3 regions of the Streptomyces sp. NBC_00576 genome follow, and region 3 is predicted to be linked to each of the others. Evidence: riboswitches for the same ligand, from Rfam matches in the RefSeq annotation. Region 3 holds a riboswitch; each other region holds the start of a gene.
The links. A riboswitch is a leader RNA that binds a small molecule or an ion and turns the genes downstream of it on or off. The one in region 3 is predicted to bind cobalamin.
Positions count from the first base shown of each region.

Region 1 (9,977 bases), 1.4 Mb from region 3:
GCCTCGGTCCGCAATGGCGTGTACGAGGCCGGGGGCATCCCGCTGGACCTGCCCGTGGTGTCGCTCGGCGAGACACAGGTGCGGCCCACCGCCATGCTCTGGCGGAACATGGCGGCGATGGCCACGGAGGAGATGCTGCGGGCCAACCCGATCGACGGTGTCGTGCTGCTGGGCGGCTGCGACAAGACGATCCCCTCGCTCCTCATGGCTGCCGCCTCGGTGGACCTGCCCGCGGTCGTCGTGCCAGGCGGGCCGATGCTGACCGGGACCTTCCGGGGTACGCCGCTGGGCTGTGGCACCGACGTGTGGCGGCTGTCGGAGGAGGTGCGGGCCGGCACGCTCTCCCAGGAGCAGTTCACCCGCTCCGAGTCGTCGATGATCCGCAGCCGCGGGCACTGCAACACCATGGGCACGGCCTCGACGATGGCCCTGGTCGCCGAGGCGCTGGGGACGATCGTGCCGGGGGTGGCCGGTACTCCGGCGCCCGACAGCCGGCTGCTGGAAGCCGCCCACGGCACCGGCAGACTGGCGGTGGACATGGTCGCCGCCGACCGGCGCCCTGCCACCTTCCTGACCAAGGCGTCCTTCCACAACGCGATCGTCGCCCTGGCCGCCATCGGCGGGTCGACCAACGCGGTCGTACACCTGCTGGCCATCGCCGGACGCCTGGACATCCCCCTGTCGCTCGACGACTTCGACCGGATCGGCTCCCGCGTCCCGGTCCTGGTGGACCTCCAGCCGGCCGGCCGCTTCCTCATGGATGACTTCCACCGCGCCGGAGGCCTGTCCGCCGTCCTGCGCGAGGTACGGGACCTGCTCGATCCCGACGCGCTCACAGTCACCGGAGAACCGCTGGTGAACCATCTCGACGACGCGCCGATCTGGGACCCGGAGGTCATCCGCACCCGCGCGAAACCGCTGGTCGCGGAGGGCGGCATCGCGGTCCTGCGCGGCAACCTCGCCCCCGACGGAGCGCTCATCAAGCCGGCGGCGGCCTCCCCGCACCTCCTGCGTCACCGGGGCCGGGCGGTGGTCTTCGACTCGATCGAGGACTTCCACGCCCGTATCGACGACCCGGATCTCGACGTGGACGCCGACTCCGTGCTCGTCCTGCGCGGCTGCGGCCCCAAGGGCTACCCGGGCATGCCCGAGGTGTCCAACATGCCGCTGCCGAAGAAGCTTCTGGAACAGGGCGTCCGTGACATGGTCCGCGTCTGCGACGGCCGGATGAGCGGCACCGCGTACGGCACCGTCGTCCTGCACGTGGCCCCGGAGGCGGCGGCCGGCGGCCCGCTCGCCCTCGTCCGCAGCGGCGACGTCATCGACCTGGACGTGGCGGCCCGGCGCCTCGACGTCGACGTACCCGCCGACGAACTCGCCCGCCGCACCGCCAACGAGGCCACCGTCAGCGGCTTCGCCAACCCCCGGCGCGGCTGGGAACGCCTCTACGTCGACCACGTCCAGCAGGCCGACACGGGCGCCGACCTGGACTTCCTCATCGGCTCCAGCGGCTCGAAGGTGAGCCGTGAATCGCACTGACGGGAGGGCCGGTACGACCGTCAGGTCGGCCCTGGTCACCGGGGGAGCGGGCGGACTCGGCGCGGCCACCGCCGAACGGCTCCGGGCCGACGGTGTGCAGGTGACGACGCTCGACCTCACCCCCGACGGCGCCGACGTCCGCGCGGACGTCACGGACGAGGGCGCGCTGCGCCGGGTCGCCGCCGAGATCGGCCCGGTGGACGTGCTGATCAACTCGGCAGGCATCGTCGGACCGAACAGACCGCTCACCGAGACGACCCCTGAGGAGTGGCGCCACGTCTTCGAGGTCAACGTCCTGGGCACCGTGAACACCATGCGGATCTTCGTCCCCGGCATGCGGGAGCGCGGCTGGGGCCGTGTGGTCAACCTCGCCAGCATCGCCGGCAAGGATGGCAACCCCCACCTGTCGGTCTACTCCGCGTCCAAGGCCGCGGTGATAGCCCTGACCAAGTCGGCCGGCAAGGAGTTGGCCACCAGCGGCGTCCTGGTCAATGTCGTCGCACCCGCCGTCATCGCCACGCCCATGAACGAGAACACGGCGCCCGAGGTTCTGGACCGCCTCACCGGCCTCATCCCGATGCGCCGGATCGGCCGCCCGGAGGAGGTCGCCGAACTGGTCGCCTACCTGGCCTCCGACCGGGTCAGCTTCTCCACCGGTGCCGTGTACGACATCAGCGGCGGACGCGCCACCTACTGACGCTCCGGCCGACGGTCTCGACAAGGCTTGTGCGGGCGTGGAAAAGTCGTCACACTGGTACCGAACGAATGGTCGGTTGGGGAGCGGGTATCGATGACGACGACACACTCCGCCGCCTCGGACACGGGCGGCGCAGGGCAGACCGGCGAGGGGCTGCTTCAGGAGCACTTCGAGGCGACGATCGCGCGGGAGAGCCGGATCGAGCCGCGCGACTGGATGCCCGAGGGCTACCGGAAGACGCTGATCCGGCAGATCGCCCAACACGCGCACTCGGAGATCATCGGCATGCAGCCGGAGGGCGAATGGATCACGCGAGCGCCCTCGCTGCGCCGCAAGGCCATCCTCTTCGCGAAGGTCCAGGACGAGGCCGGACACGGGCTGTATCTGTACTCCGCCGCCGAGACGCTCGGCGCCGACCGCGCCGACCTCACCGAGCGGCTCATCGAGGGCCGCCAGAAGTACTCGTCGATCTTCAACTACCCGACGCCGAGCTTCGCCGACGTCGGCGTGATCGGCTGGTTCGTGGACGGCGCGGCGATCTGCAACCAGGTGCCCCTGTGCCGGAGTTCGTACGGGCCGTACGCGCGCGCGATGGTGCGCATCTGCAAGGAGGAGTCCTTCCACCAGCGGCAGGGGTACGAGCTGCTGATGACGATGATGCGCGGTACGGAGGAACAGCGCGCCATGGTCCAGGACGCCGTCGACCGCTGGTGGTGGCCCTCCCTGATGATGTTCGGCCCGCCCGACGACGCCTCGCCCAACTCCGCGCAGTCCATGGCCTGGAAGATCAAGCGGCACACCAACGACGAACTGCGCCAACGCTTCGTCGACATGACCGTCCCGCAGGCCGACAAGCTGGGCGTGACCCTGCCCGACCCGGAACTGCGCTGGAACGAGGCGCGCGGACACCACGACTTCGGCACCCCCGACTGGGACGAACTGATGCGCGTCATCAAGGGCGGTGGCCCCTGCAACACCGAACGGATCGCACGGCGTCGGACCGCACACGAGGACGGCGCCTGGGTGCGCGAGGCGGCCACCGCGCACGCCGCCAAGCAGCGCGCGCGGGCCGCGAAGGAGGCAGTGGCATGAGCGACGACCTGTCCAACGAGTGGCCGCTGTACGAGGTGTTCGTGCGCGGCAAGCGCGGTCTGAACCACGTCCACGTGGGCTCACTGCACGCGGCCGACGACCGGATGGCGCTCACCCACGCACGCGACCTGTACACACGGCGCAACGAAGGAGTGAGCATCTGGGTGGTGCGCTCCGAACACATCGCCGCCTCCTCGCGCGACGAGAAGGACCCGTTCTTCGCCCCCAGCGCCGACAAGGTCTACCGCCACCCGACCTTCTACGACATCCCCGACGACGTCCCCCACATCTAGCCCGAGGAGAGGAGCAGCGGACATGAGCGACAGCGACAGCGACCACCACGACGACGACCACGTCTATCTCACCCTCGCCGAGGGCCACGACGACGGCAGCGACGCCCGCTGGGCCTTCGGCACCGGGTTCGAGGACCCCCTGTACGGCGTCGACACCATCGTGCCCGAGGGCGTCGACGCCGGTGAGCTGGCCACGACCTGCGTCGAACTCGCCGACGACGCACTGGTGTCGGCCCAGCGGCTGGCCGAGTGGTGCACCCGCGCCCCCGAGCTGGAGGAGGAGGTCGCCCTCGCCAACATCGGCCTCGACCTGCTCGGCCAGGCCCGGCTGCTGTACGCGCGCGCTGGCCAGGTCGACGGCACCGGGCGCGACGAGGACGCGTACGCCTACTTCAGGGACGCCGGCGACTTCCGCAACGTACGCCTGGCCGAACTGCCCATCGGGGACTTCGCGTTCTCGGTCGTGCGGCTGCTGATGCTGTCCAGCTGGCGGCTCGCGCACTTCGAACGGCTCGCCAACCACCGCGATCCGGTGCTCGCCGCGATCGCCGCGAAGGGCGCCAAGGAACTGACGTACCACCGTCAGTACGCTGCCGAGTGGGCCGTCCGGCTCGGCGACGGTACCGATGAGTCACGCCGGCGGATGCGCACAGCTCTGGACCAAGTCGCTCCGTATCTCGGCGAGTTGTTCGCCGCATGCGACGTCCAGGGCGAAGTCGTCGAGGTGTTGCGGCAGGTGACCGCAGTCGCCGGGCTGCCCATGCCGCAGGTTCGCCCGGCGTCCGGCGCCGGACGCGACGGGCAGCACACCGAGCATCTCGCGCCGCTGCTCGCCGAGTTGCAGAGCGTGGCCCGCGCCCACCCGGAGGCGACATGGTGACCGTGACCGGGATCGAGGACGTCCGGCGCGCCCGGAGCATCGCCGAGCGGGTGCCCGACCCTGAGCTGCCCATGCTGACCCTGGCCGACCTCGGCGTCCTGCGAGGCGTGGAGGTGACCGGGGACGGGACGGTGGTGGCGAGCCTGACGCCGACCTACTCGGGCTGCCCGGCGATGGCCGAGATGCGCGCCGCCGTCGCCGCCCGGCTGCGGGTGGCGGGGTACGCGCGCGTGCGCATCCGTACGGTCCTCGACCCGCCCTGGACCAGCGACTGGATCACCGAATCAGGCCGCCGCAAGCTCACCGAGCACGGCATCGCCCCACCCGCCGCCGCACCGCACGGCCCGGTCGCCCTCTCCCTCCTGCCCACCCGGCGCACAGTGCCCTGCCCGCGCTGCGGCTCGGCGGACACCGAGGAGACCTCCCGCTTCGCCGCCACGTCCTGCAAGGCCCTGTGGCGCTGCCGCGCCTGCCGCGAGCCGTTCGAATACGTCAAGGAGATCTGATGGCCGCGCCCATCTCCCCGACCACCGCCCCGGCAGCCACGCCGACCCCTGTGCGTCGCCGCCCGGTCTTCCACGCCCTGAAGGTCGCCGACGTACGACGGCTGTGCTCGGACGCCGTCGCCGTCGCCTTCGAGGTGCCGGCGGACCTGGCAGTCGAGTACGCCTTCAGGCCGGGGCAGTCGCTCACCCTGCGCCGGGAGTTCGAGGGGCGCGAGGAACGGCGGTCGTACTCGATCTGTGCCCCGGCCGGCGAACAGCCCCGCATCGGCGTACGCGTGGTGCCCGGGGGCCTGTTCTCGTCCTGGCTGGTCGACGGGGTGCGCCCGGGTGACGTGCTCGATGTGATGACTCCGACCGGCGCCTTCACCCCCGACCTGGCGGCGCCCGGCAGTCACGTCCTGATCGCCGCGGGCTCCGGCATCACCCCGATGATGTCGATCGCCGAGTCGGTCCTGGCCGCCGACGACCACTCACAGGTCACCCTCCTGTACGGCAACCGGCGTACGGACACCGTGATGTTCGCCGACGAACTGGCGGACCTGAAGGACCTGTACCGTACGCGCTTCCAGCTGGGGCACGTACTGTCGCGCGAGCCGCGCGAGGCCGAACTGCTCTCGGGGCGCCTGGACGCAGAACGGCTCGCCGCGCTGCTCGCCGGCCTCGTCGACGTCCCGGGCACCGACCAATGGTGGCTGTGCGGACCGCACGGCATGGTCCGCGACGCCCAGCAGCTGCTGGCGGAGCTGGGCGTGCCCGCGGACCGCGTCCACCAGGAACTCTTCTACGCCGACGATCAGCCGCTCCGCCAGGTCCAGCACACGGACGCGGTGGCGGAAGGCCCGGTGAGCCGGGTCACGATCACCCTCGACGGCCGCTCCACCACGACTGCGCTGTCCCGGGAGACGACCGTCCTGGACGGGGCCGCGCGCACCCGCCCGGACCTGCCGTTCGCCTGCAAGGGCGGCGTCTGCGGCACCTGCCGGGCGCTGGTCACCTCGGGAGAGGCGGACATGCGCCGCAACTATGCCCTCGAACCCGACGAGGTCGCCGCAGGCTACGTCCTGACCTGCCAGTCGTTCCCGGTCTCGGAGACACTGACGGTCGACTACGACAGCTGAACCGAAGGATATCGAAGGGTTTGGCGGGCTCCGCCCCGGCAACTCGATCGACGTGACTCCTACAACTACGCATACAACGACACAACAGGAACTGTTCCGGTTCTTGGAGGACCGATTCGTCTGCGCCCAGGCGTGCACCGAGTGCGCGCGGGCATGTGCGATGCGCGCGAGTCTCGCCCACCCCGACGGGCCCCCCGACGAGGCCCTCGCACGCCGCAAGGGCATCCTCTGCGCGGAGGTGTGCGACGCGACCTGTCGGCTGCTCTCCGAACAGGCGCACCTGGACGAGGCCGCGCTCCGCGTCCAACTGGAGTGGTGCGGCACGGTCTGCCTGGAAACCGCGCAGGTCTTCGACGACCACCCCGGTGCCGAGGACACGGCTAAGGCATGCCGGGAGTGCGCACAGGCGTGCGCGGACTTCGCATGGACGCTTCAGACGCCGGACTCCGGGCGCGACGGCGGGTGAGCGTGAGTCCCTACTCCTCGTGCGGCGCTCCCAGCCGCCACCCCACCCGCACGTTCCAGCGCCCCGCCCGGCCGCTGAGCTCCGTTGCCGTCAGTGGCGGAACGTCGATCCGCCAGAACGCCGACTCGGGTGCCCCCAGCGCCCGTACCGTCGCAGCTCGCACGACCTCCGGCTCGACGACCGCGACCGACCGGCCCGTGACCTGCGCCGCCGTGTCGTCCAGCCAGCGGGAGACGCGGTCGCACACCGCGTAGACCGACTCACCGTCGTGCGGGGCCGATTGCGGGTCCGTCAGCCACTGGGCCAGCGCCTCCGGTTCCTTCTCCGTCACCTCGGTCAGGGTCGCGCCGCGCCAACGGCCCACGTCCAGGCCGGCCGGGCCCGGCTCCGAGCCGGCGTCGAGGCCCAGCGCCAGAGCCGTCTCACGGCAGCGTGCGGTGGGGGAGACCCAGACCATGGACACCGGCGGCAGCGTCCCCGCCGCCGCCCGGGCGAGCCGCAGGCCCGACTCGTCCAGGGGGCAGTCGTCGTCGAAACGGGCCTCCCGAAGGGCCGCGCTGATCGCCGGTGAGATCAACATCACTCGGCTCGTCATCCGGTCGCTCCCGCACTCATTCTGCCCCAATGTCGTTGTCATGTACGGAACTTGAGGCAGCGTACGCCGCACCGGCGCGCCGTACGCCGTCCCATGCGCCCTTGGCCGAACCCCCGCTTCGCGGTACGTTCTCGTCGATATTGACGACGGTTCGACGGAAGCCGGTGGGAATCCGGCACGGTCGCGCCACTGTAAGCCCCGTACGCACCCGCCTGGTGCGGCCCGGGGGCAAGTCAGACCCGTGGCTGTCGTCCTCTGCACCACCGATACGGGACGCGAGTTCCCCCAGGAGGTCCTGTCATGGCACAGTCCGCGATTCAGCCGACCACTGCTCCCACCGCCGTACCCGAAAAGCTGCCGATCGGCGCGATCGCCCCCTGGGCGGTCTTCTTCGGCGTGCTGATGCTGGTGCTGCTCTACTTCGTCGGCGCCGAACAGGGCGCCACCTCCCTGGTCTCCGGCGAGGGCGTGCACGAATGGGTGCACGACGCCCGCCACCTGCTCGGCTTCCCCTGCCACTGACGACGACAGGGAAACGTACGAGGTCATGAACTCCACAACTGTCAGAAACCTCCTGGCCCGCGGCATGCTCGCGGGCCTGGTCGCGGGTGTCCTCGTCTGGGGCGTCGCGTACCTCTTCGCCGAGCCGCTCGTCGACGACGCGATCGCCTTCGAGGAGATGCACGAGGCCCACCACGGGCACGCCGAACAGGCCCTCGTCTCCCGCGCGTTGCAGTCCACCGTGGGTCTGGGGACCGGTGTCCTCGTGTACGGGATCGCGTTCGGCGGCATCGCCGCCCTCGCGTACTGCTTCGCGCTCGGCCGGATCGGCCGCTTCGGGCCGCGCGCTACCGCGCTGCTCCTCGCGGGTGCCGGACTGCTCGCCGTGTACGTCGTGCCGTTCCTCAAGTACCCGGCCAACCCGCCCGCCGTCGGCGATCCCAGCACTCTCAACCAACGCACCGCGCTGTTCTTCCTGATGGTCGCGCTGAGTGTGCTGCTGGCCGTCGGTGCGATGATCCTCGGCAAGCGCCTTGCGCCGCGCCTGGGCAACTGGAACGCGACCCTCGCCGCGAGCGCCTTCTTCGTCCTGGTCGTCGGACTCGCGTACGCGTTCCTGCCGTCGTTCACCAACGAGGTTCCGGAGGGCTTCTCCGCGAGCCTGCTGTGGCGGTACCGGGTGGCGACGCTCGGTATCCAGGCGACGATGTGGACGGCGTTCGGCCTGGTCTTCGGGCTGATGGCGGAACGGCTGCTCACTCCTAGGGCGACGGCGGCCGTCGGCGCGAGCGGTGCCGAGCCGCAGGCAACTCCCGTGGCGCACTGAACAGTTCGCCGCACTGACCCGAGGGGGTCCCGGACGCCCGGGACCCCCTCGGGCATGTGCGCACCCGTTCGCGCACCGCCATTCCCAATTTCTGGAACACGTTCTACCGTGTCCGCCGACAGGTCCGGCCTTGGGGAGCCAGCAGGAGGCGCCGTGCATCTCGAATACACGCCCGAGCAGCAGCGACTGCGTACCGAACTGCGCGCCTACTTCGCCGAGTTGGTGCCCGACCGCGTCTACTCGCGGTTCAGCGACCCGGCCGCCCAGAAGCGCTTCTACCGCGAGACCATCCGCCGCCTCGGCGCCGACGGCTGGCTCGGCGTCGGCTGGCCGCAGGAGTACGGGGGGCGCGGGCTGTCCCCGATGGAACAGTTCATCTTCTTCGACGAGGCCGCCCAGGCGGGCGTACCGCTGCCGCTCATGGCGCTCAACACCGTCGGCCCGACGATCATGCGGTACGGCAGCGAGGAACAGAAGGCGTACTTCCTGCCGAAGATCCTCGCCGGCGAGATCGACTTCGCGATCGGCTACAGCGAGCCGGAGGCGGGCACCGACCTGGCCGCCCTGAAGACGCGGGCGGTACGCGACGGCGACTCCTACGTGGTCAACGGCCAGAAGATCTGGACGACGAACGGTGACACGGCGGACTGGGTGTGGCTGGCCGTGCGCACGGACCCGGACGCCCCGCCGCACAAGGGCATCACCATGCTGCTCATGCCGACCACCGACCCCGGCTACTCCTGCACCCTCATCCGCACCCTCGCCTCGCACGACACCACCGCCAGCTACTACGAGAACGTCCGCGTCCCCGTCGCCCACCGCGTCGGCGAGGAGAACCAGGGCTGGCGGCTGATCACCAACCAGCTCAACCACGAGCGCGTCACCCTCGCCGCACACGGCACGATGGCCATCCGCTCCCTGCACGAAGTACAGCGCTGGGCGATGGAGACCAAACTCGCCGACGGCCGCCGCGTCATCGACCTGCCGTGGGTCCGCCGCCGCCTGGCCCAGATCCACACCAAGCTCGACGCGATGAAACTCCTCAACTGGCAGATGGTGAACGCCGTCCAGGAAGGCACCCTCACCCCCCAGGACGCCTCCGCGGTCAAGGTGTACGGCTCCGAGGCCCGCCGCGAGGCCTACGCCTGGCTCCTGGAGATCGTCGCCGCCCCGGGCGCACTGAAGGAGGGCTCGGCCGGCGAGATACTCCACGGCGAACTGGAACGCGGCTACCGCTCAGCGGTGATCTTCACCTTCGGGGGCGGCAACAACGAGATCCAGCGGGAGATCATCTCGTGGATCGGGCTGGGGATGCCTAGGGTGCGGCGCTGAGTTGTTGTTGTACCGGGGCCAAGTCCACGAGTCACACCCCACCCGGAAATGCCTTCCCCAACGCACCGGCCGTCTCCAGCGCCAGTCGCGTTTTTCCCACCCCGCCCGGACCGGTCAACGTCACCAGCCTCG
Region 1 covers NZ_CP107780.1:10,167,617-10,177,593, forward strand. Annotated here, with positions in the region: gene OG734_RS44195 (IlvD/Edd family dehydratase) at 1-1,539, shown strand, start outside; gene OG734_RS44200 (SDR family NAD(P)-dependent oxidoreductase) at 1,526-2,236, shown strand; gene paaA (1,2-phenylacetyl-CoA epoxidase subunit PaaA) at 2,330-3,328, shown strand; gene paaB (1,2-phenylacetyl-CoA epoxidase subunit PaaB) at 3,325-3,621, shown strand; gene paaC (1,2-phenylacetyl-CoA epoxidase subunit PaaC) at 3,644-4,501, shown strand; gene paaD (1,2-phenylacetyl-CoA epoxidase subunit PaaD) at 4,495-5,007, shown strand; gene paaE (1,2-phenylacetyl-CoA epoxidase subunit PaaE) at 5,007-6,125, shown strand; gene OG734_RS44230 (ferredoxin) at 6,229-6,591, shown strand; gene OG734_RS44235 (histidine phosphatase family protein) at 6,602-7,186, opposite strand; cobalamin riboswitch at 7,318-7,449, shown strand; gene OG734_RS44240 (CbtB domain-containing protein) at 7,487-7,708, shown strand; gene OG734_RS44245 (CbtA family protein) at 7,734-8,513, shown strand; gene OG734_RS44250 (acyl-CoA dehydrogenase family protein) at 8,667-9,845, shown strand; gene OG734_RS44255 (AAA family ATPase) at 9,877-9,977, opposite strand, start outside.
Region 1: another riboswitch for cobalamin. It lies ahead of OG734_RS44240 (CbtB domain-containing protein); the one in region 3 lies ahead of OG734_RS37970 (cobalamin biosynthesis protein).

Region 2 (9,977 bases), 5.3 Mb from region 3:
TCTACACGGCCCTCGCCGAGGTGTACGACGTCCACCTCGCGGAGGCCGAGGAGACCATCGAGACCTCCCTGGCCACCCCGCGCGAGGCCGGCCTGCTCGGCACGGACGTGGGCCTGCCGATGCTGATGCTGTCCCGGCACTCGCTGGACAAGGACGGGCAGCCGGTGGAGTGGGTGCGGTCCGTCTATCGGGGGGACCGGTACAAGTTCGTGGCACGGCTCAAGCGGCCCACCGAGTAGGGCCACTCGGCCACACAGGATCCACCCCCGATCAGCCCCTGGGGACGGTTCCCTAAAGCGATGCCGTCCCGTAGATTTCCTGCGCGTTGCACACGCGATCACAGATAAACAGGTAATCGGTGAGGGGACGGAGCCTTGACATGCCAGAAGCGCCTGAAGTGAGACAACCGGTGGCAGAACAACCGGTGGTGACTCCGATGCGCATAGTCATCGGGCTCTGCCTCTTCGCACCCTTCGTCGCGATGCTGTGGGTGGGTTCGTACGCGAAGGCCGATCCGGCCTTCATAGGCATCCCGTTCTTCTACTGGTACCAGATGCTGTGGGTGGTCGTCTCCACCGCGCTGACGATGACCGCGTACCAGCTCTGGCAGCGTGACCAGCGCGCCCGCAAGGCCGCTCCCAAGGACGGGGGTGCGTCCGCGTGAACGACGGCGTGAACGGCGTGGCACTCGCCGTCTTCATCATCTTCTTCCTGGCCGTCACGGTCATCGGCTTCATGGCCACGCGCTGGCGCAAGGCCGAGAACGAGCACAGCCTCGACGAATGGGGCCTGGGCGGCCGGTCGTTCGGCACCTGGGTCACCTGGTTCCTGCTCGGCGGCGACCTCTACACGGCGTACACCTTCGTGGCCGTACCGGCGGCGATCTACGCGGCGGGCGCGGCGGGCTTCTTCGCGGTGCCGTACACGATCCTGGTGTACCCCCTGATCTTCACGTTCCTGCCCCGCCTGTGGTCGGTCTCCCACAAGCACGGATACGTCACGACCTCGGACTTCGTACGCGGCCGCTTCGGCTCCAAGGGCCTGTCTCTGGCGGTGGCGGTCACCGGCATCCTCGCGACCATGCCGTACATCGCGCTCCAACTGGTCGGTATCCAGGCGGTTCTCGACGTGATGGGCGTCGGCGGCGGTGAGAACACGAACTGGTTCGTGAAGGACCTCCCCCTGCTGATCGCGTTCGGCGTGCTGGCGGCCTACACGTACTCCTCCGGCCTGCGGGCCCCCGCCCTGATCGCGTTCGTGAAGGACACGCTGATCTACATCGTCATCGCGGTGGCGATCATCTACATCCCGATCAAACTGGGCGGGTTCGACGAGGTCTTCGGCGCGGCGAGCGAGAAGTACACCGCCGCCAAGGCGGGCGCGCTGGTCCCGGCCGAGGCCGGCCAGTGGACCTACGCCACGCTGGCGCTGGGTTCCGCGCTCGCGCTGTTCATGTACCCGCACTCGATCACGGCGACGCTGTCCTCCAGAAGCCGTGAGGTGATCCGCCGCAACACCACGATCCTGCCGCTGTACTCCCTGATGCTCGGGCTGCTCGCCCTGCTGGGCTTCATGGCGATCGCGGCCGGAGTCAAGGTCACCAACCCCCAGTTGGCGATCCCGCAGCTCTTCGAGGACATGTTCCCGTCCTGGTTCGCGGGCGTGGCCTTCGCGGCGATCGGCATCGGAGCCCTCGTCCCGGCGGCCATAATGTCCATCGCGGCGGCGAACCTCTTCACCCGCAACATCTACAAGGACTTCCTCAAGCCCGACGCGACACCGGCGCAGGAGACCAAGGTCTCCAAGCTGGTCTCGCTCCTGGTGAAGGTGGGCGCGCTGGTCTTCGTCCTGACCATGGACAAGACGGTCGCGATCAACTTCCAGCTGCTGGGCGGCATCTGGATCCTGCAGACCTTCCCGTCGCTCGTCGGCGGCCTGTTCACCCGCTGGTTCCATCGCTGGGCCCTGTTGGCCGGCTGGGCGGTCGGCATGCTGTACGGCACGCTGGCGGCGTACGGGGTCGCGTCTCCGACGCAGAAGCACTTCGGTGGCAGCGCGAAGGAGATCCCGGGGATCGGCGAGATCGGCTACATCGGCCTGACGGCGTTCGTGCTGAACCTCGTCGTCACGGTGGTCCTCACCTTCGCACTGAAGGCGCTGAAGGCCCCGGACGGCGTGGACGAGACGAAGCCGTCGGACTACACGGCGGACGCGGGCGAGCCGGGCGTGGCAGTGGAGCTGCCGCCGGCCACAGCGGGCTCCGCACACTGAGGGCTCCGCCGGATACGCGGTTCGTTCGCCGCGGGCCGGTGGGGACCTGTCGCGCCCGCGCGGCGGAGCCGCATATCGATACAGCCCCGCGCCGCTCAAGGGGCGCCACTACGGGCCGCCGGATTTCTCCGGCGGCCCGTAGTCGTACCCCTCCAATCCACTCAACTCACCGATACGACACAACATGTGGGGGTGCTTCCAGGGCCCAGCACAAGATGTATGCTCATGCTCGCTGTCGCCGCAGGGGAATCCGGTGCGAATCCGGAACTGTCCCGCAACGGTGTACACATGCCCATTCGTGCCTCCGCACGACTGTGCGCGTGTCCAGTCCGAGGACCTGTCGACAGTGCGCCCGGCCGACCGGTCCGGGTGCCTGACGTCCGGGCCTCGCGGAGTGGGCCGGTGGACGCGCGCGTACCCGTAAGGCGTCCGTGTGCCCCGCTGCCCTCCGCAAGGCCCCGTGCCGAGCGAGGGAGAGCCCCCACGTGACCATCGCGCCAGCCGAACCGGCTTCAGCGACCCCAGTGGCCAGAGGCGAGACGGACGGTCCCGGTACCGCGCTGCTTCGGACCCTGACCGAGCTGACCGCCGACCTCCCCGACACCGACCCCGGCCGGGTCGCCGCAGCCGCGTTGCGCGGCCGGTCCGCGCGGGCCGACATGTCGGAGCTGCGCGAGCTGGCCACCGAGGCGTCGGCAGGCCTCATCTCCGAGGACCCCGCCTACTCCCGGCTGGCCGCCCGGCTGCTGACCGTCACCATCGCCGCGGAGGCCGCCTCACAGGGCGTCACATCCTTCTCCGAGTCGGTCGCGGTCGGGCATCGGGAGGGCCTGATCGCCGACCGCACCGCCGAGTTCGTACGGCTGCACACGGACCGCCTGAACGCCCTGATCGACCTCGAGGGCGACGACCGCTTCGGGTACTTCGGGCTGCGCACCCTCCACAGCCGGTACCTCCTGCGTCACCCGATCACGCGCCGGGTCATCGAGACGCCCCAGCACTTCATGCTGCGCGTCGCGAGCGGTCTCGCCGACGACACTGTGCTTGATTCAAAGACGGGTGTCCACGCACTCGACGAAGTCGCCGCGCTCTACCGGCTGATGAGCCGCCTCGACTACCTCCCCTCCTCCCCCACCCTCTTCAACTCCGGTACCCGGCACCCCCAGATGTCGTCCTGCTACCTCCTCGACTCGCCCGTCGACGAGCTGGACTCCATCTACGACCGCTACCACCAGGTCGCCCGCCTCTCCAAGCACGCCGGCGGCATCGGGCTGTCGTACTCCCGGATCCGCAGCCGCGGTTCGCTGATCCGCGGCACCAACGGGCACTCCAACGGCATCGTGCCGTTCCTGAAGACGCTGGACGCCTCCGTCGCCGCCGTGAACCAGGGCGGCCGGCGCAAGGGCGCGGCCGCGGTGTACCTGGAGACCTGGCACTCCGACATCGAGGAGTTCCTGGAGCTGCGCGACAACACGGGTGAGGACGCCCGCCGTACGCACAATCTGAACCTCGCGCACTGGATCCCGGACGAGTTCATGCGCCGGGTGAACACGGACGCGCTCTGGTCGCTCTTCTCCCCCTCCGACGTGCCCGAACTGGTCGATCTGTGGGGCGCCGAGTTCGACGCCGCCTACCGCAAGGCGGAGGAGGCCGGGCTCGCCCGCAAGACCATCCCGGCCCGTGATCTGTACGGCCGCATGATGCGTACGCTCGCGCAGACCGGCCAAGGCTGGATGACCTTCAAGGACGCCGCCAACCGCACCGCCAACCAGACGGCCGAGCCGGGCAGTGTCGTCCACTCCTCGAACCTGTGCACCGAGATCCTGGAGGTCACGGACGACGGGGAGACCGCGGTCTGCAACCTGGGTTCGGTGAACCTCGGCGCGTTCGTGGTCGACGGGGACATCGACTGGGAGCGGCTGGACGAGACGGTCCGCACCGCCGTCACCTTCCTCGACCGGGTCGTCGACATCAACTTCTACCCGACCGAGCAGGCGGGCCGCTCCAACTCCCGCTGGCGCCCGGTCGGTCTGGGCGCGATGGGCCTCCAGGACGTCTTCTTCAAACTGCGCGTCCCCTTCGACTCGCCCGAGGCCAAGGCCCTCTCCACGCGCATCGCCGAGCGCGTCATGCTGGCCGCGTACGAGGCCTCCGCCGACCTCGCCGAGCGCAACGGCCCGCTGCCGGCCTGGGAGAAGACCCGTACGGCCCGCGGCGTGCTCCACCCCGACCACTACGACGTCGAGCTGAACTGGCCCGAGCGCTGGTCGGCGCTGCGGGAACGTATCGCCACGACCGGGATGCGCAACTCCCTGCTCCTGGCGATCGCGCCCACCGCCACCATCGCCTCCATCGCCGGCGTGTACGAGTGCATCGAGCCGCAGGTCTCCAACCTGTTCAAGCGCGAGACGCTGTCCGGCGAGTTCCTCCAGGTCAACTCGTATCTGGTGCGGGAGCTCAAGGACCTCGGCGTGTGGGACGCCCGCACCCGTGAGGCGCTGCGCGAGTCGAACGGCTCGGTGCAGGACTTCGCCTGGATCCCCGCCGACGTACGCGCCCTGTACCGCACGGCGTGGGAGATCCCGCAGCGCGGGCTCATCGACATGGCCGCCGCCCGGACCCCGTTCCTGGACCAGGCGCAGTCCCTGAACCTGTTCCTGGAGACGCCGACCATCGGCAAGCTCTCCTCGATGTACGCGTACGCCTGGAAGTCGGGCCTGAAGACGACGTACTACCTGCGCTCACGCCCGGCGACCCGTATCGCCCGCGCCGCACAGGCGCAGGCTCAGCCCGAGAAGACCATCCCCGTCCAGCAGGCCGCCGACCCCGACGCCGTCGCCTGCTCCCTGGAAAACCCCGAGTCCTGCGAGGCCTGCCAGTGATGACCACCGCCGCTGAGAAGAACCTGCTCGACCCGGGTTTCGAACTGACTCTCCGCCCCATGCGCTACCCGGACTTCTACGAGCGCTACCGGGACGCCATCAAGAACACCTGGACCGTCGAGGAGGTCGACCTCCACTCGGACGTCGCCGACCTGGCGAAGCTGTCCGAGGGTGAGCAGCACATGATCGGCCGGCTGGTCGCGTTCTTCGCGACGGGCGACTCGATCGTCTCGAACAACCTGGTGCTCACGCTCTACAAGCACATCAATTCCCCGGAGGCGCGGCTGTACTTGAGCCGACAGCTGTTCGAGGAGGCCGTGCACGTCCAGTTCTACCTGACTCTGCTGGACACCTACCTCCCGGACCCGGCGGACAGGGCCGCGGCGTTCGACGCGGTGGAGAACATCCCGTCGATCCGCGAGAAGGCCGAGTTCTGCTTCCGGTGGATCAACGAGGTCGAGAAGCTCGACCGGCTGGAGACCCAGGCCGACCGCCGCCGTTTCCTCCTCAATCTCATCTGCTTCGCCGCGTGCATCGAGGGACTGTTCTTCTACGGTGCTTTCGCCTACGTCTACTGGTTCCGCAGCCGGGGTCTCCTGCACGGCCTGGCCACCGGCACGAACTGGGTCTTCCGGGACGAGACCATGCACATGAGCTTCGCGTTCGAGGTGGTCGACACCGTCCGCAAGGAGGAGCCGGAGCTTTTCGACGAGCAGCTTCAGCAGCAGGTGACCGACATGATGCGGGAGGCGGTCGAGGCGGAACTCCAGTTCGGCCGGGACCTGTGCGGTGAGGGCCTGCCGGGCATGAACACCGAGTCGATGCGGCAGTACCTGGAGTGCGTCGCCGACCAGCGCCTGGCCCGCCTGGGCTTCGCCCCGGTGTACGGCTCCGAGAACCCCTTCTCCTTCATGGAGCTGCAAGGGGTCCAGGAGCTGACCAACTTCTTCGAGCGCCGCCCTTCGGCGTACCAGGTGGCTGTGGAGGGCACGGTCGACCTCGACGAGGATTTCTGACGCCACGTCACTGATGGGATCGGGCTTACCGAAGGGTAAGCCCGGCCCCATGAAGCGCGAGGCCTCGTCCATGGACCGTCCATCGGCCGTCCATGGACCTCCTATGGAGCGGCAAAGTTCTTCCGACGCATCTGTTCCGGCCTTGTCGACCCCGGCTACTTTCTGGCCATCCTGTCATGCGCACAACGGCATCACGGAACATCCAAGTGTCATGCCCCTGACGATAACGCGCTCTGCCGCCGCTACGCGCGTCACAGGCCTGCCACCAGCGTCGAGAACCCCACTCCCACGACGGAGGCAGTACCCCCATGCGTAAGACACCCACCGGTAAGCCCAGACGGAGCCTGCGAAGACTCCTGGTCGCGGCCACACCCGCCCTCGCCCTCAGCCTCACCGGACTCGTCGCGGCGCCGGCGCACGCGGCACCCGCAGCGCACGCAGCCGCGAGCACCTCCCGTGTCACTCAGAACTCCAAGGCCCTCACCTCCCCGGACCGGCAGACGTTCCACTCGACCGGCAAGGCCGGCCAGAAGGTGCCGACCACGCACCTTTGCGCCACCGCAGAGCCCGGTCACGTGTCCTGTTTCGCCCAGCGCCGGACCGACATCAAGCAGCGGCTGGCCGCAGCAGCCGCTGCCGCCGCGCCGTCCGGGCTCAGCCCGGCCAATCTGCACAGCGCCTACAACCTCCCGTCAACGGGCGGATCCGGCCTGACAGTCGCCGTGGTCGACGCGTACAACGACCCCAACGCCGAGTCGGACCTGGCCACTTACCGTTCGCAGTACGGCCTGTCCGCCTGCACCAAGGCCAGCGGCTGCTTCAAGCAGGTCAGCCAGACCGGTTCGACGACCTCGCTGCCGACCAACGACACCGGCTGGGCCGGTGAAGAGGCACTCGACCTCGACATGGTCAGCGCCGTCTGCCCCAACTGCAGCATCATCCTCGTCGAGGCCAGCTCCGCCACCGACTCCGACCTCGGCACCGCCGAGAACGAGGCCGTTGCGCTCGGCGCGAAGTTCGTGTCCAACAGCTGGGGCGGCGACGAGGCGTCCTCCCAGACGACCGAGGACACCTCGTACTTCAAGCACCCCGGTGTCGCGATCACGGTCAGCGCGGGTGACAGCGCGTACGGCGCCGAGTACCCGGCAACCTCCCAGTACGTGACCGCCGTTGGCGGCACCGCCCTCTCCACGTCCTCCAACTCCCGCGGCTGGACCGAGTCCGTGTGGAAGACCAGCAGCACGGAGGGGACCGGGTCCGGCTGCTCGGCGTACGACGCCAAGCCGACCTGGCAGACCGACACCGGGTGCACCAAGCGCATGGAGTCGGACGTCTCCGCAGTCGCCGACCCTGCCACCGGTGTGGCCGTCTACGACACCTATGGCGGGTCCGGCTGGGCCGTCTACGGTGGCACGAGCGCCTCGGCACCGATCATCGCGGGCGTGTACGCGCTGGCCGGTACCCCGGGTTCCAGTGACTACCCGGCGAAGTACCCCTACAGCCACACGAGCAACCTGTACGACGTCACCAGCGGCAACAACGGCTCCTGCTCCACCTCGTACTTCTGCACCGCGGCCACCGGCTACGACGGTCCCACCGGCTGGGGCACCCCCAACGGCACCACCGCCTTCGCCTCGGGCACCACCACGGGCAACACGGTGACCGTCACCAACCCGGGCAGCCGGTCGACCACCACCGGCAGCGCGGTCAGCCTGCAGATCAGTGCGACCGACAGTGCGGCGGCGACCCTCACCTACAGTGCGAGCGGTCTGCCGACCGGGCTGTCGATCAGCGGCTCGACCGGCCTGATCTCCGGTACGGCGTCCACCGCGGGCACGTACCAGGTCACCGTGACCGCGAAAGACAGCACCGGCGCCTCCGGCTCCGCCTCCTTCAGCTGGACCGTCGGGTCGAGCAGCAGCACCTGCACCTCGTCCCAGCTGCTCGGCAACCCCGGCTTCGAGTCGGGCAACACCACCTGGACCGCGTCCACCAGCGTCATCAGCAACTCCACCAGCGAGGCGGCGCACGCCGGCTCGTACTACGCCTGGCTGGACGGCTACGGCTCCGCGCACACCGACACGCTGTCCCAGTCGGTGACCGTGCCCAGCGGCTGCAAGGCCACCTTCACCTTCTACCTGCACGTCGACACCAAGGAGACCTCCACGAGCACCGCCTACGACAAGCTGACGGTCACCGCCGGATCGACCACCCTGGCGACGTACTCGAACGTCAACGCCGCTTCGGGCTACGCCCAGAAGTCCTTCGACCTGTCCTCGTACGCCGGCTCCACCGTCACCCTGAAGTTCAGCGGTGTCGAGGACTCCTCGCTCCAGACCAGCTTCGTCCTCGACGACACCGCCGTCACGACCAGCTGACCACCGCTCCGCCCCGGGCCCCGGTCGCCGCCTTCGCGGCCGGGGCTCCGGTGTGGGATCAGCTGTGGGACCAGGTGTGGGATCCGGACGTGCGGGTGACACGTCGAAGAGAAGAGGAGGCCCCCTATGCGCCGAACGATCCGCCGCCGCACGACCCTCGCCCTCGTGGCACTCACACTCGCACTCACCGTCGCAGGCTGCGCCGACCGGACCGACAGCGGCAAGGACGGCGGCAACAGCGTGTCGTCCGCTCCCTCTCTCTCCCTCGCCCCCACCCCCACCACGAACCCGACGAGCCCGACGCCGAGTTCCGCGGGCTGTACGGCAGTGACGACGCTCGGCGCCCGCGACAGCGGCCGTACGTTGTGCCTGGCGGTGGGCGACACGGTCCGTGTCAGCCTGGACGGGACCTCCGAGCGGCCCTGGAAACCGGTCACCGTGAGCGGTCTCGGCCTGGCGGCCACCAACAGCGGGCTCGTCCTGCTACCCGGCGACGCGAGCGCCGCCTTCAAGGCCGTATCGACAGGCAGAATCCGGCTGGAGTCCACGCGGCCACTGTGCGCCGCCCGGACCGGCCAGGTCTCATGCCGGGGGATTCAGGAGTGGCGGGTCACCGTGGTGGTGAAGTAGCGCTGCCGCCGTGCGGGGAACGCCGTGGGGCCGATTCGCTCGGCCTCCCGGCGAGTCCGCTGGGCCTCGCGTAGCTGGCGGTCGATGCGCCGGTCGCGGGCCAGGCCGATCAGGGACGGGAGAGCGAGGGCGATGAAGATCGCGACGACGGCGAGGATTCCGACGATGTTGTCCGTTGCTGTGTTCATGGACATCAGTCTCGCGCCGGATGCTCCTGACCGTCAGTGGCAGGACTGCCGTACACCCTCGATTTCCTGCCACTGTCGAGGCACACTGGCAGCATGCTCGAAAACGTGGCCGTCGTCCTGCTCAACGGAGTGCATCCCTTCGAACTCGGGGTCGTCTGCGAGGTCTTCGGCCTCGACCGCAGCGACGAGGGCCTGCCGGTGTACGACTTCGCGGTCGCCTCGGCCGAGGGTCCGACACTGAGCACCCACGCGGGCTTCTCCGTCGCTACGGAACACGGGCTGGAGCGGCTGGAGAGCGCCGACCTGATCGCCGTACCTGCCGGGCAGACCTATGCGAACCGGGAGTATCCGCCGGAGCTGCTTGACGCGCTGCGGCGGGCCGTGGAGCGCGGGGCCAGGGTGCTCAGCGTCTGCTCCGGGGTCTTCGTGCTCGCCGCCGCGGGACTGCTGGACGGCCGGCGGTGCACGGTCCACTGGCGGCACGCCGAGGAGCTGGCCAGGCGCTATCCGCGGATCCAGGTCGAGCCGGACGTGCTGTACGTCGACGCGGGGCCGGTGATCACCTCCGCCGGTACGGCCGCCGGGATCGACGCCTGTCTGCACCTCGTACGG
Region 2 covers NZ_CP107780.1:3,438,601-3,448,577, forward strand. Annotated here, with positions in the region: gene OG734_RS14300 (GntR family transcriptional regulator) at 1-239, shown strand, start outside; gene OG734_RS14305 (DUF3311 domain-containing protein) at 380-664, shown strand; gene mctP (monocarboxylate uptake permease MctP) at 661-2,271, shown strand; cobalamin riboswitch at 2,491-2,630, shown strand; gene OG734_RS14315 (ribonucleoside-diphosphate reductase subunit alpha) at 2,757-5,153, shown strand; gene OG734_RS14320 (ribonucleotide-diphosphate reductase subunit beta) at 5,153-6,169, shown strand; gene OG734_RS14325 (putative Ig domain-containing protein) at 6,478-8,547, shown strand; gene OG734_RS14330 (hypothetical protein) at 8,674-9,177, shown strand; gene OG734_RS14335 (hypothetical protein) at 9,144-9,365, opposite strand; gene OG734_RS14340 (GlxA family transcriptional regulator) at 9,459-9,977, shown strand, end outside.
Region 2: another riboswitch for cobalamin. It lies ahead of OG734_RS14315 (ribonucleoside-diphosphate reductase subunit alpha); the one in region 3 lies ahead of OG734_RS37970 (cobalamin biosynthesis protein).

Region 3 (9,977 bases):
TACGGGCGTTCGGGACGGGTCCCCCGGTCGGACCATCCGTGCCTGCCGCCCCCCGGCGCCGCAGCTCAGACGGGGCGTTGTCAGTGGTCGGTGCAAGACTGGGCGCAGGCCAATTCTTTTCCGGTTTGCCGGTTTTGGCGGCAGCGTGACCCGAGGGAGTGATGGGTATGGCAGGCACGGGCGGCGGGCGTCCCAGCATCTATCCGACACTGTTGTACGCGGACGCGAAGGCGGCGATCCGGCAGCTCACGGAGGCGTTCGGCTTCACCGAGGTGTCGGTGTACGAGGGAGAGGGCGGCTCGGTGCTGCACGCCGAGCTGATGCAGGGCAACGGCGCGGTGATGCTCGGCTCGAAGGGCCGGGGCGGCGTCTTCGACGCGGCGATGAAGGACGCGGGCCCGTGCGGGGTGTACGTCGTCGTGGACGACGTCGACGCACACCACCAGCAGGCCGTGGAGCACGGCGCGGACATCGTGATGCCCCCGACGGACCAGGACTACGGTTCGCGCGACTACATGGCACGCGATGCCGAGGGCAACATCTGGAGCTTCGGCACATACACACCCGAGATACAGGCCTGACCTTCTCCGTCTCCGTCCGCCCCGGCCCGCCCGGTCGCCGTATAGAGCCTGTCCGGCCGATCAAGTCACAGGAAAGCGACGGCGCCGCATCAGTACCGGTGAGCGGGGGGACAGGTCCTAGTTGCCCCCGGTGTGCACCTGGAAGGCGGCGCGGCGTACGGCCTTGGCGAGGGCCGGGTCGGGGTGGGCGGCCGCGAGGGCGACCAGGACCTGGACGGTGCGGGGGTGACCGACCGCGCGCACCTCGTCGAGGAGCGCGGGGATCGTGGGCTGCACCGCGGACTCCAGATGACGTACGAGCAGCGGCGCCTCGCCGTGGTCGGCGACGGCCGCGGCGGTGTCGACCCACATCCAGGTGGCCTCCTCCCGGGTGAGCACCTCGTGGGCGTCCTCCGGGTCGATCCCGTCGTGCTCGGCCAGCCACAGCAGGGCGTACGGCCGCAGCGGGGTCTTCTCCGCCACGGCGCGCACATCGGGCTCGGCCGGGCCGCCGACCACGCGCAGGGCCTCGAAGGCGAGACCGCGCAGCAGGGCGTCCTCGCCCCGGGCGGCGTCGAGGAGCTCGGCGACCGCGCTGCCGACGGGGCGGGCGGCGAGCCAGGCCCGGTACTCGGCGCGGGCCGCGTTGGGACGCAGCTGGGAGCAGCCGCGCAGCATGTCCTCGGCGTTCTGCTCGATGTTGCCGGCCGGGCTCTGCGCGGCGACGCAGATCTGTTCCAGCTTGACCCACACCGCCCAGCTGCCGAGCGGGGTGAGGGTGGCATGACCGGCGCCGTAGGTGAGGGCACCGACCAAGGCCAGGGCGTGCAGGGCCCAGTCGAGAAGGGGGGCGAGCGGGGTGTCGACGACGGCGATGGCCTCGGGCTGCTGCGGCACCGGCTCGGGCTGGGGGCCGTACGGGATCTCGCAGCGCTCGGTGCGCAGTTCCGTGACCCGCTGCTCCAGCAGGTCCAGGAGCTGCTCCATGGGGACGGGCCCCGCGGACAGCTGGAGGAAGGAGAGCACCTGGGGCATCGCGGAGACGACCTCGGCGACGGCGGCGGGTTCGTGGTCCGCGGCCTCCGGGTGGGCGATCGACCAGGCGTCGAAGAGGGCGACCCAGCCGCGCAGTACGGCGCTGTCGTCACGGTTCCAGGCGCGCAGGCGCCAGCCGGGGCGTGCGATGTCGCCGTGCACCTCGACAAGGCCGGCCAGCCGGGCGGTGTCCCAGTCGTGGCGGACCTGATCCGGGGTCAGCCCCAGTTCGGCGGCTGCCCGTTCGGCGGTGGCGTCGGACAGGGTGCCCCTGCCGTCGGAGGACCCGCCGTCATGGCCGGGCCTGAGTGAGGGGTCGGCCCAGCGGGCGACGCGTGCCGCGCCGGCCAGACCGGAGCGGGCCATTCTGGCCAGTTCCGCCGGGGCTGGTGTGCCCTCGGGCGGACGCGGGGCGGGGCGGCGCGAGCGCCGCTGGTTCATCGCTCGTGGGGCGGCGGCCAGGGGTCGCGGGCGGACGAGTCGAAGCCTGGAGTCGCGCGGGATACGGGACGTCACGGGTGCAGTCTTCCGGTTGACGGTCCGAAAACCCAAACGGAATGTAACGGCGGGCCACAGGGCCGGCCGAGGGAGGGGGTTCGGGCGGGGGCCGAGGAGGGTGTTCAAGCCAGTGGTGCAGCCTTAAACGGAAGCAGGTTCGCGGTGCGGCGGTGAGGGGGTGAGGTGCCGCGGACCAGGCTGTTTTCGCGAGGCGGGGGACGCGCGGGGCCGCCCGTCGCCGCAAGTGGCCGGGGCGGACGCGCAGCCGCACCGGCTACATCAGCGGGGTCAGGAAGCGGCGCAGGGTTTCCTCGTACGTCGTCGGGTCCACGTTCCACATCGCGCCGTGCGGGGCGTCCGGGACCTGGTGGAGGGTGATCAGGTCGGAGCGGCGTGCGGCGAGGCGGCGGGAGGGGGTCCAGGGGGCGATCGTGTCGGCGGGGCCGTGGAGGATCAGGGCGGGGACGGTGAGCCGGGTGGGGTCGGTGGCCTCGGCGGCGGTTCCCTCGGGGCCACCGTGCAGACCCGTGCGGCCCTGGGCGGCGCGTACCGCCAGCGGCAGCAGCGCGCCCGGCGTGCGGCGGGCCGTGGCGAGGGCACGCAGGGTGGTCTGCCAGTCGAGCACCGGCGAGTCCAGGACCAGCCCGGTGACACGGTCGCGCAGCGCGGAGCGGGTGGCGGCCCGCAGTGCCATGGTCGCGCCGATGGACCAGCCGTACAGGACGACGTGCTCGGCGCCGTGCCGCAGGGCGTGCCGGATCGCGGCGTCGACGTCGCGCCACTCGGTCTCGCCGAGGTGACCGAGCCCGTCCTGGGGGCGGGGTGCGCCGGGGTCGCCCCGGTAGGCGAGGTCGAGGACCGGGAACTGCTGGCGGTGCAGGAACGGCAGGACGTTCAGGGGATGCTCGCGGGTGGCACCGAGGCCGTGCACGGTGATCACCCAGGTGCTGCGCGCCCCGGGCACGAACCACGCGGGCAGGGCGCCGAGTTCGCCGGGGATCTCGATGTCGAGGTATTCGAGTCCGAGAGCGGTGCCGGGGTCACCGACGTGCACGTTCGGGGTGAGCCAGACCTTGTCGCGGGGTTCCAGGGTGCCGTGGGTGACCCGTTCGAGGCGGCGTACGACGGTGTCGGCGGAGTGGGTGGCGTGGTTCAGGACGGGACCGACGACCGCGTGGGTTCCCTCGCCGGCGAGGCCATAGGTGCCGGGGCGCTGCGAGGCCAGGGCCCGTGTGAGGGCGACCCGGCCGGCGGCGGTGAAGTGCACGGTGAGCCGGGGTTCCGTGGGCAGGGGCCTGCCCGGGGGTGCCTTGAGCGCGGCGTCGCTGGCGTAGCGGCCGGCGGCGACACTGGCGACGCCGGCTGCCAGAGCTGCGGTGACGGCAGCGGCCGTCGCGGTCACTGGACGCACGGACCCAGTCTCCTTGCGGAGCGCTCCGACGGCCAGCGGGAGGACGGGGCAAAACCGAGGCCCTTCCCGGCTACCCCTGCTACCCCCGCTGCCCGTACGCCTTGAGCCGCTCCCCCGCCTCTCTCACCTGTTCCTCCGACAGCAGCGTCGGGGACAGGCCGGGCAGGGAGGACGCCGTCAGCCAGACGCGGCACATCCACTCCAGCTGGGCGGTGCGGTCGAACGCCTGGTCGAGGGTGGCGCCGTGGGTGAGCGTGCCGTGGTTCTGGAGGAGGCAGGCCGCACGACCGGCCAGGGCGCCGAGCATGTTCTCGGCCAACTCCTCCGTGCCGTACGTCGCATACGGAGCGACCCGGACGGGGCCCCCGAGATCGCCCGCCATGTAGTGGATCAGCGGCAGCTCTCGCACGAGCGTCGAGACGGCGGTCGCGTGCACGGCGTGGGTATGGACCACGGCACGGGCGTCTGTGGCGCCGTAGACGGCGAGATGCATGGGCAGTTCGCTCGTCGGGGTCAGGGTGCCGAGGATCTGGCGGCCGGTCAGGTCGACGCCGACGATGCCCTCGGGGGTGAGCCGGTCGTACGGCACGCCGGACGGTGTGACCAGGACGGTGTCCCCGACGCGCACGGAGACGTTGCCGGAGGTGCCGACGACCAGCCCGTCGGCCACCGTGCGGCGGGCCGTCGCGACGAGCGCCGCCCAGGCGCGCACCGTCTCGTCGGACACGGCACGCCCCTCCGCCTCGCCCGCCCCCTGTGCGTCGTCCCGCACGTCACGTCTGTCCCGTCGCTGCTCAGCCATGCCCCGATCCTGCCAGGCACGGCCGCGAACCGGCGCCGGGCGAGGGCACTGTAGGCGGGAACTCCGGGGACCGTAAGGGCGCGTATGCGCGCGCATCGGCGTGTGCGCGCGCTTTGGCCGGGGACCGCCGGAGATCGGTCGATCTTCCAGTAGCCTCCTGGGGATTTGTCACGCGTGAAGCCATTTCCGGGGGGACACATGGCCCGTGATCGCAAACTGTTCGTACGCGTCCATCGCAAACCGCCGCGCCGCTCCCGCGCCCTCGCGGCCACCGCGGCGGCGATCGCCATCGGGGGAACCGTTCTGACGGAGGCTCCGGTCTCGGCGGCGGGTGAGCCGAAGGGGCACGACGTCTCGTCGCACCAGAAGAACGTCAACTGGCAGTCCGCGAAAGAGAAGGGCGCCACTTTCGTATACGTCAAGGCGACCGAGTCCCACACCTACCGCAGTCCGTACTTCAGCCAGCAGTACGACGGTTCGCGGGCGGCGGGCCTGCTCCGCGGCGCTTACCACTTCGCGCTGCCGGACAAGTCGTCCGGTGCCACCCAGGCCCGGTACTTCGTGCGCAACGGCGGGGCCTGGCGCGCGGACGGCTGGACGCTGCCGCCCGCGCTCGACATCGAGTACAACCCGTACGGCAAGCAGAAGTGCTACGGCCTCAGCAAGACGAGGATGGCCGACTGGATCACGGCCTTCAGCGACGAGGTCAACCGGCTCACCGGCCGCCGCCCGGTGATCTACACGACCGCCCACTGGTGGAACAACTGCACGAACAGCGGCACTGTCTTCACCTCGGAACACGCCCTGTGGCTGGCCCGCTACAACGCGGCGGACGCGGGGGCGCTGCCATCCGGCGGCTGGAAGTTCTGGACGTTCTGGCAGTACGACAACAGCGGCTCGCTGCCAGGTGACCAGAACGTCTTCAACGGGTCATCGGCCCAGCTCAAACAGTTCGCGAAGGGGTACTGACCACGGGCGTCGCTCGTCCGGCGGCTCCGGAGGAGCGGCGCTCCGTTTCCGGCCATCCAGCATCCCCCATCAGTTCACCTTCCGTTCATCCAGATTGCCTACGGTCCTACAGCCAATACCGTACGGAAGAAATCTGGGTAAATGGAAAGCTTCTCGCTGATCCTCGCGATCGTGGTCGTCACCGCGCTTGCGTTCGATTTCACGAACGGTTTCCACGACACCGCCAACGCGATGGCCACCACCATCTCGACCGGTGCGCTCAAGCCCAAGGTCGCGGTCGCCATGTCGGCCGTGCTCAACCTCGTGGGCGCCTTCCTTTCCGTCGAGGTCGCCAACACGATCTCCAAGGGCCTCGTGGACGAGAGCGGTATCCGTCCCGAGGTGATTTTCGCCGCGTTGGTCGGCGCGATCCTCTGGAACCTGCTGACCTGGCTGGTGGGGCTCCCCTCCAGTTCCTCGCACGCTCTGATGGGCGGTCTGATCGGCGCGACCATCGCCTCGGCGGGGACGGGCGCGGTCCACGGCGACGTGCTGGTGACGAAGGTGCTGATCCCGGCGATCGCCGCGCCGCTGGTCGCGGGCATCGCCGCCATGCTGGCAACCCGCCTGTCGTACAAGCTCGGCGCCAAGCGGGCCGAGGGCAAGGCGGCGGAGAAGGGCTTCCGGGCCGGCCAGATCGCCTCCGCGGGCCTGGTGTCACTGGCCCACGGCACGAACGACGCGCAGAAGACGATGGGCATCATCACCCTCGCCCTGGTCGCCGGCGGCGCCGTCTCCCCCGACTCCGATCCCCCGGTGTGGGTCATCCTCTCCGCGGGCCTGGCCATCGCGCTCGGCACGTACCTGGGCGGCTGGCGCATCATCCGTACGATGGGCAGGGGCCTGACCGACCTCCAGCCGCAGCAGGGCTTCGCCGCCCAGACCAGCGCGGCGACGGTCATCCTGGCCTCCTCCCACCTCGGCTTCTCCCTCTCCACCACGCACTCGGTGTCGGGTTCGGTGATGGGCGCGGGCCTCGGCCGCAAGGGCGGCGTGGTCCGCTGGTCGACGGCGACACGAATGTTCGTGGCATGGGGACTGACGCTGCCGGCGGCGGCCGTCGTCGGCGCGCTGGCGGAGTACGTCACCGGCTTCGGCGACTGGGGTACGGCTCTGGTGGCCGTCTTCCTCATCGCCTCGAGCACGGCGATCTGGGTCGTGTCGCGCCGCGAGGTGATCGACGCCACGAACGTCAACGACGTCGAGGACGTCAACGACGAGGCCGCGGAGCCCGCGGGTGTCATCACGACCGCCATCGCCGCCGTGACCCCGCCCCCGACCGGCACCGTCTCCGTCACCGATGACCTGACTGCCACCATCCCCTCCCCGGCCGAGGTCACGGCGAAGCCGTCGGCCACGGCCCTCTGAGTCCGGCTCCCGGTCCGAGCGAGAAGCAGAAGGAAGCAACATGAAGATCGACTGGGCAGCCCTCGGCTCCGTCTTCGGCGTCAGTCTCGTCATCACCGTGGCCATGGTGGGCGTGTTCACCCTGGGCATCGTCGGACTCTCGCGCCGCGAACGGGCGGTCGCGCAGGGGGAGTCGGCGGGGCTGGCGGTCACGGGAGCGTACGCGTGCTTCGCCGCCTGTGCGGCTGTGGTGGCGTACGGGATCTATCTGATCGTGGCCTGAGGGCCGGACACCCGGACACGTCCTCGTCGCCCGCTCTGACCGTGGCCACCTTGTCGGTGGTCACGGGCAGGGCGGGCGTTCGTTCGTCGGCCCGGCGTTCGCCCCGATCGTCGCCCCGAACCGGGCACGGTGTGGGGCTCAGCACAGTCCTCCTTTCCAGGTCAACGGCAAGTTGACGGGTGTTCCGGGCCCGTGGTGGACTGCCGGGGCCATGTACGGCGGCAGAAGAGGAAGCCGGTGTGAATCCGGCGCGGTCCCGCCACTGTCACCGGGGTAGGTAACCCCGGGAGCCAGGAACTCTTGCCGCCGGTCTCGTCGAACCAGGGCGTGGACACCCTGAGTGAGGACATATCGCCATGCTCGCCTGCCGTTTGAGGTACAGCACCAGGGCCTGTCCTGGGCCGCTGCCCGATCCCACGGCCGGCTGAGCCGATGCGTGCCGATCGCGTTTTCGCGTACGGCGCCACCGCCGGACTCCTCGGTGACCTGATCCTGGGCGACCCTCGTCGCGGGCATCCGGTCGCCGCGTTCGGGCGGGCCGCCGGCGTCGTCGAACGGGTGCTCTGGCGGGACCACCGGGGGTGGGGCGCGCTGCACACCGCCGTGTGCGTGGGAGGCGCCGTCTCCCTTGCCGTGGCGGCCGGTTGCGTCGTACGTCCGTCCCGTGCCGCCTGCGTCGCACTCACCGCCGCCGCCACCTGGGCCGTCGTCGGCGGGACCTCCCTCGGCCGGGAGGCTCGGGCCATCGGCCGGTCGCTGGAGGCCGGGGACATCGAGGGGGCACGGGAGCGGCTGCCCCACCTCTGCGGACGGGATCCACAGGCCCTCGACTCCGACGGGATCGCCCGGGCCGTCGTCGAGTCCGTCGCCGAGAACACCTCCGACGCCGTCGTGGGCGCGCTGGTCTGGGGCGCCGTGGGTGGGGTGCCCGGGCTGGTCGGGTTCCGGGCCGTCAACACCCTTGACGCCATGGTCGGGCACAAGTCGCAGAGGTATCGGCGGTACGGCTGGGCCTCCGCCCGGCTCGACGACCTCGCCGGCTGGCCGGGGGCGCGGCTGACCGCCGTACTCGCCGCCGCCGCCGGCGAGGATCCGCGCGGGGCCGTCCGTGCCTGGCGTGCCGACGCCGAGCGGCATCCCAGTCCCAACGCCGGGCCCGTGGAGGCCTCCTTCGCGGGGGCGCTGGGGGTCCGGCTCGGCGGAACGCTGTCGTACGGGGGGCGGGTCGAGCATCGGCCCGTACTCAACGGGGAGTCCGGGCGGGCCGTCGGCGTCCACGATGTCGAACGGGCCGTGCGGCTGTCCCGGCGCGTGACCTGGCTGGCCCTCGGTGTCAGTGTCGCCGGGCGCTTTCTCGCGAAGGGGCGGACAACATCTTGAATGGCGGAACTGTCGGTGGCGGGCTGCTCGTCGCCGGGACCACCTCCGATGCCGGAAAGAGTGTCGTCACCGCCGGGATCTGCCGGTGGCTCGTGCGACAGGGGGTCAAGGTCGCGCCGTTCAAGGCGCAGAACATGTCCCTCAACTCCTTCGTCACGCGTGAAGGTGCCGAGATCGGGCGGGCTCAGGCCATGCAGGCGCAGGCGTGCCGGATCGAGCCGACGGCGCTCATGAATCCCGTGCTGCTGAAGCCGGGGAGCGAGCAGAGCAGCCAGGTCGTGCTCATGGGGAAGCCGGTGGGCGAGTTGAGTGCGCGGGGGTATCACGGGGGGCGGCAGCAGCAACTTCTCGGGACCGTGCTGGAGTGCCTGGCCGAACTGCGGGGCACGTATGACGCGGTGATCTGTGAGGGGGCCGGTTCTCCCGCCGAGATCAATCTCCGGCGGACCGACATCGTGAACATGGGAATCGCGCGCAACGCCCGGCTCCCGGTGCTCGTCGTCGGCGACATCGACCGTGGCGGGGTCTTCGCCTCCTTCTTCGGAACGGTCGCCCTGCTGTCTCCCGAGGACCAGGCGCTCGTCGCCGGGTTCCTCGTCAACAAGTTCCGCGGGGACGTCAGCCTGCTGGAACCCGGGCTCGACATGCTCCTCGGGCTCACCGGACGGCCGACCTACGGTGTGCTGCCCTTCCGGCACGGGCTCGGTATCGACGAGGAGGACGGGCTTCGGGTGTCCCTGCGGGGGACCGTGCGGGAGTCCAACGTCTCGCCACCCGTCGGGGAGGACGTGCTCCGGGTCGCCGTCTGCGCGATCCCGCTGATGTCCAACTTCACCGACGTCGACGCGCTCGCCGCCGAACCGGGCGTCGTGGTGCGGTTCGTGGACCGGCCGGAGGAACTGGCCGACGCCGACCTCGTCGTCATTCCGGGGACGCGGGGGACGGTGCGTGCTCTGGCCTGGCTGCGGGAGCGCGGGCTCGCGGACGCCATTACTCGCCGGGCAGCCGAGGGGCGGCCCGTGCTCGGCATCTGCGGTGGCTTCCAGGTTCTCGGCGAGCACATCGAGGACGAGGTCGAGAGCCGGCAGGGCCACGTCGAAGGGCTCGGGGTCCTTCCCGTAAGGGTGCGGTTCGCCCGCGAGAAGACCCTCACCCGGCCCGTCGGCACCGCCCTCGGCGAACAGGTCGAGGGGTACGAGATTCATCACGGGGTCGCCGAAGTCACCGGCGGGGACTCCTTCTTGGACGGGTGCCGGGTCGGGAGCGTCTGGGGTACGCACTGGCACGGCTCGCTGGAGTCGGACGGATTCCGGCGTGCCTTCCTGCGCGAGGTGGCCGCCGCCGCGGGCCGCCGCTTCGTGCCGGCCCCCGACACCTCCTTCGCCGGGCTGCGCGAGGAACAGCTCGACCTGCTCGGCGATCTCGTCGAACAGCACGCGGACACCGACGCGCTCTGGCGGCTCATCGAGTCGGGCGCGCCGCAAGGACTGCCTTTCATTCCACCGGGAGCGCCCGCATGAGCACAGTGTTGTTGTTGTCGACCGCCGACACGGACCTGCTGGCGGCCCGGGCCGCTTCCGGTGCCTCGTACCGGATCGGCAATCCGACCCGGGTGGATGTCGCGGAGGAGCTGCCCGCGCTCGTCGAGGGCGC
Region 3 covers NZ_CP107780.1:8,719,455-8,729,431, reverse strand. Annotated here, with positions in the region: gene OG734_RS38005 (VOC family protein) at 168-581, shown strand; gene OG734_RS38000 (hypothetical protein) at 699-2,111, opposite strand; gene OG734_RS37995 (alpha/beta hydrolase family protein) at 2,368-3,504, opposite strand; gene OG734_RS37990 (class II aldolase/adducin family protein) at 3,584-4,306, opposite strand; gene OG734_RS37985 (lysozyme) at 4,505-5,275, shown strand; gene OG734_RS37980 (inorganic phosphate transporter) at 5,417-6,682, shown strand; gene OG734_RS37975 (hypothetical protein) at 6,723-6,944, shown strand; cobalamin riboswitch at 7,121-7,266, shown strand; gene OG734_RS37970 (cobalamin biosynthesis protein) at 7,377-8,324, shown strand; gene OG734_RS37965 (cobyric acid synthase) at 8,321-9,844, shown strand; gene cobN (cobaltochelatase subunit CobN) at 9,841-9,977, shown strand, end outside.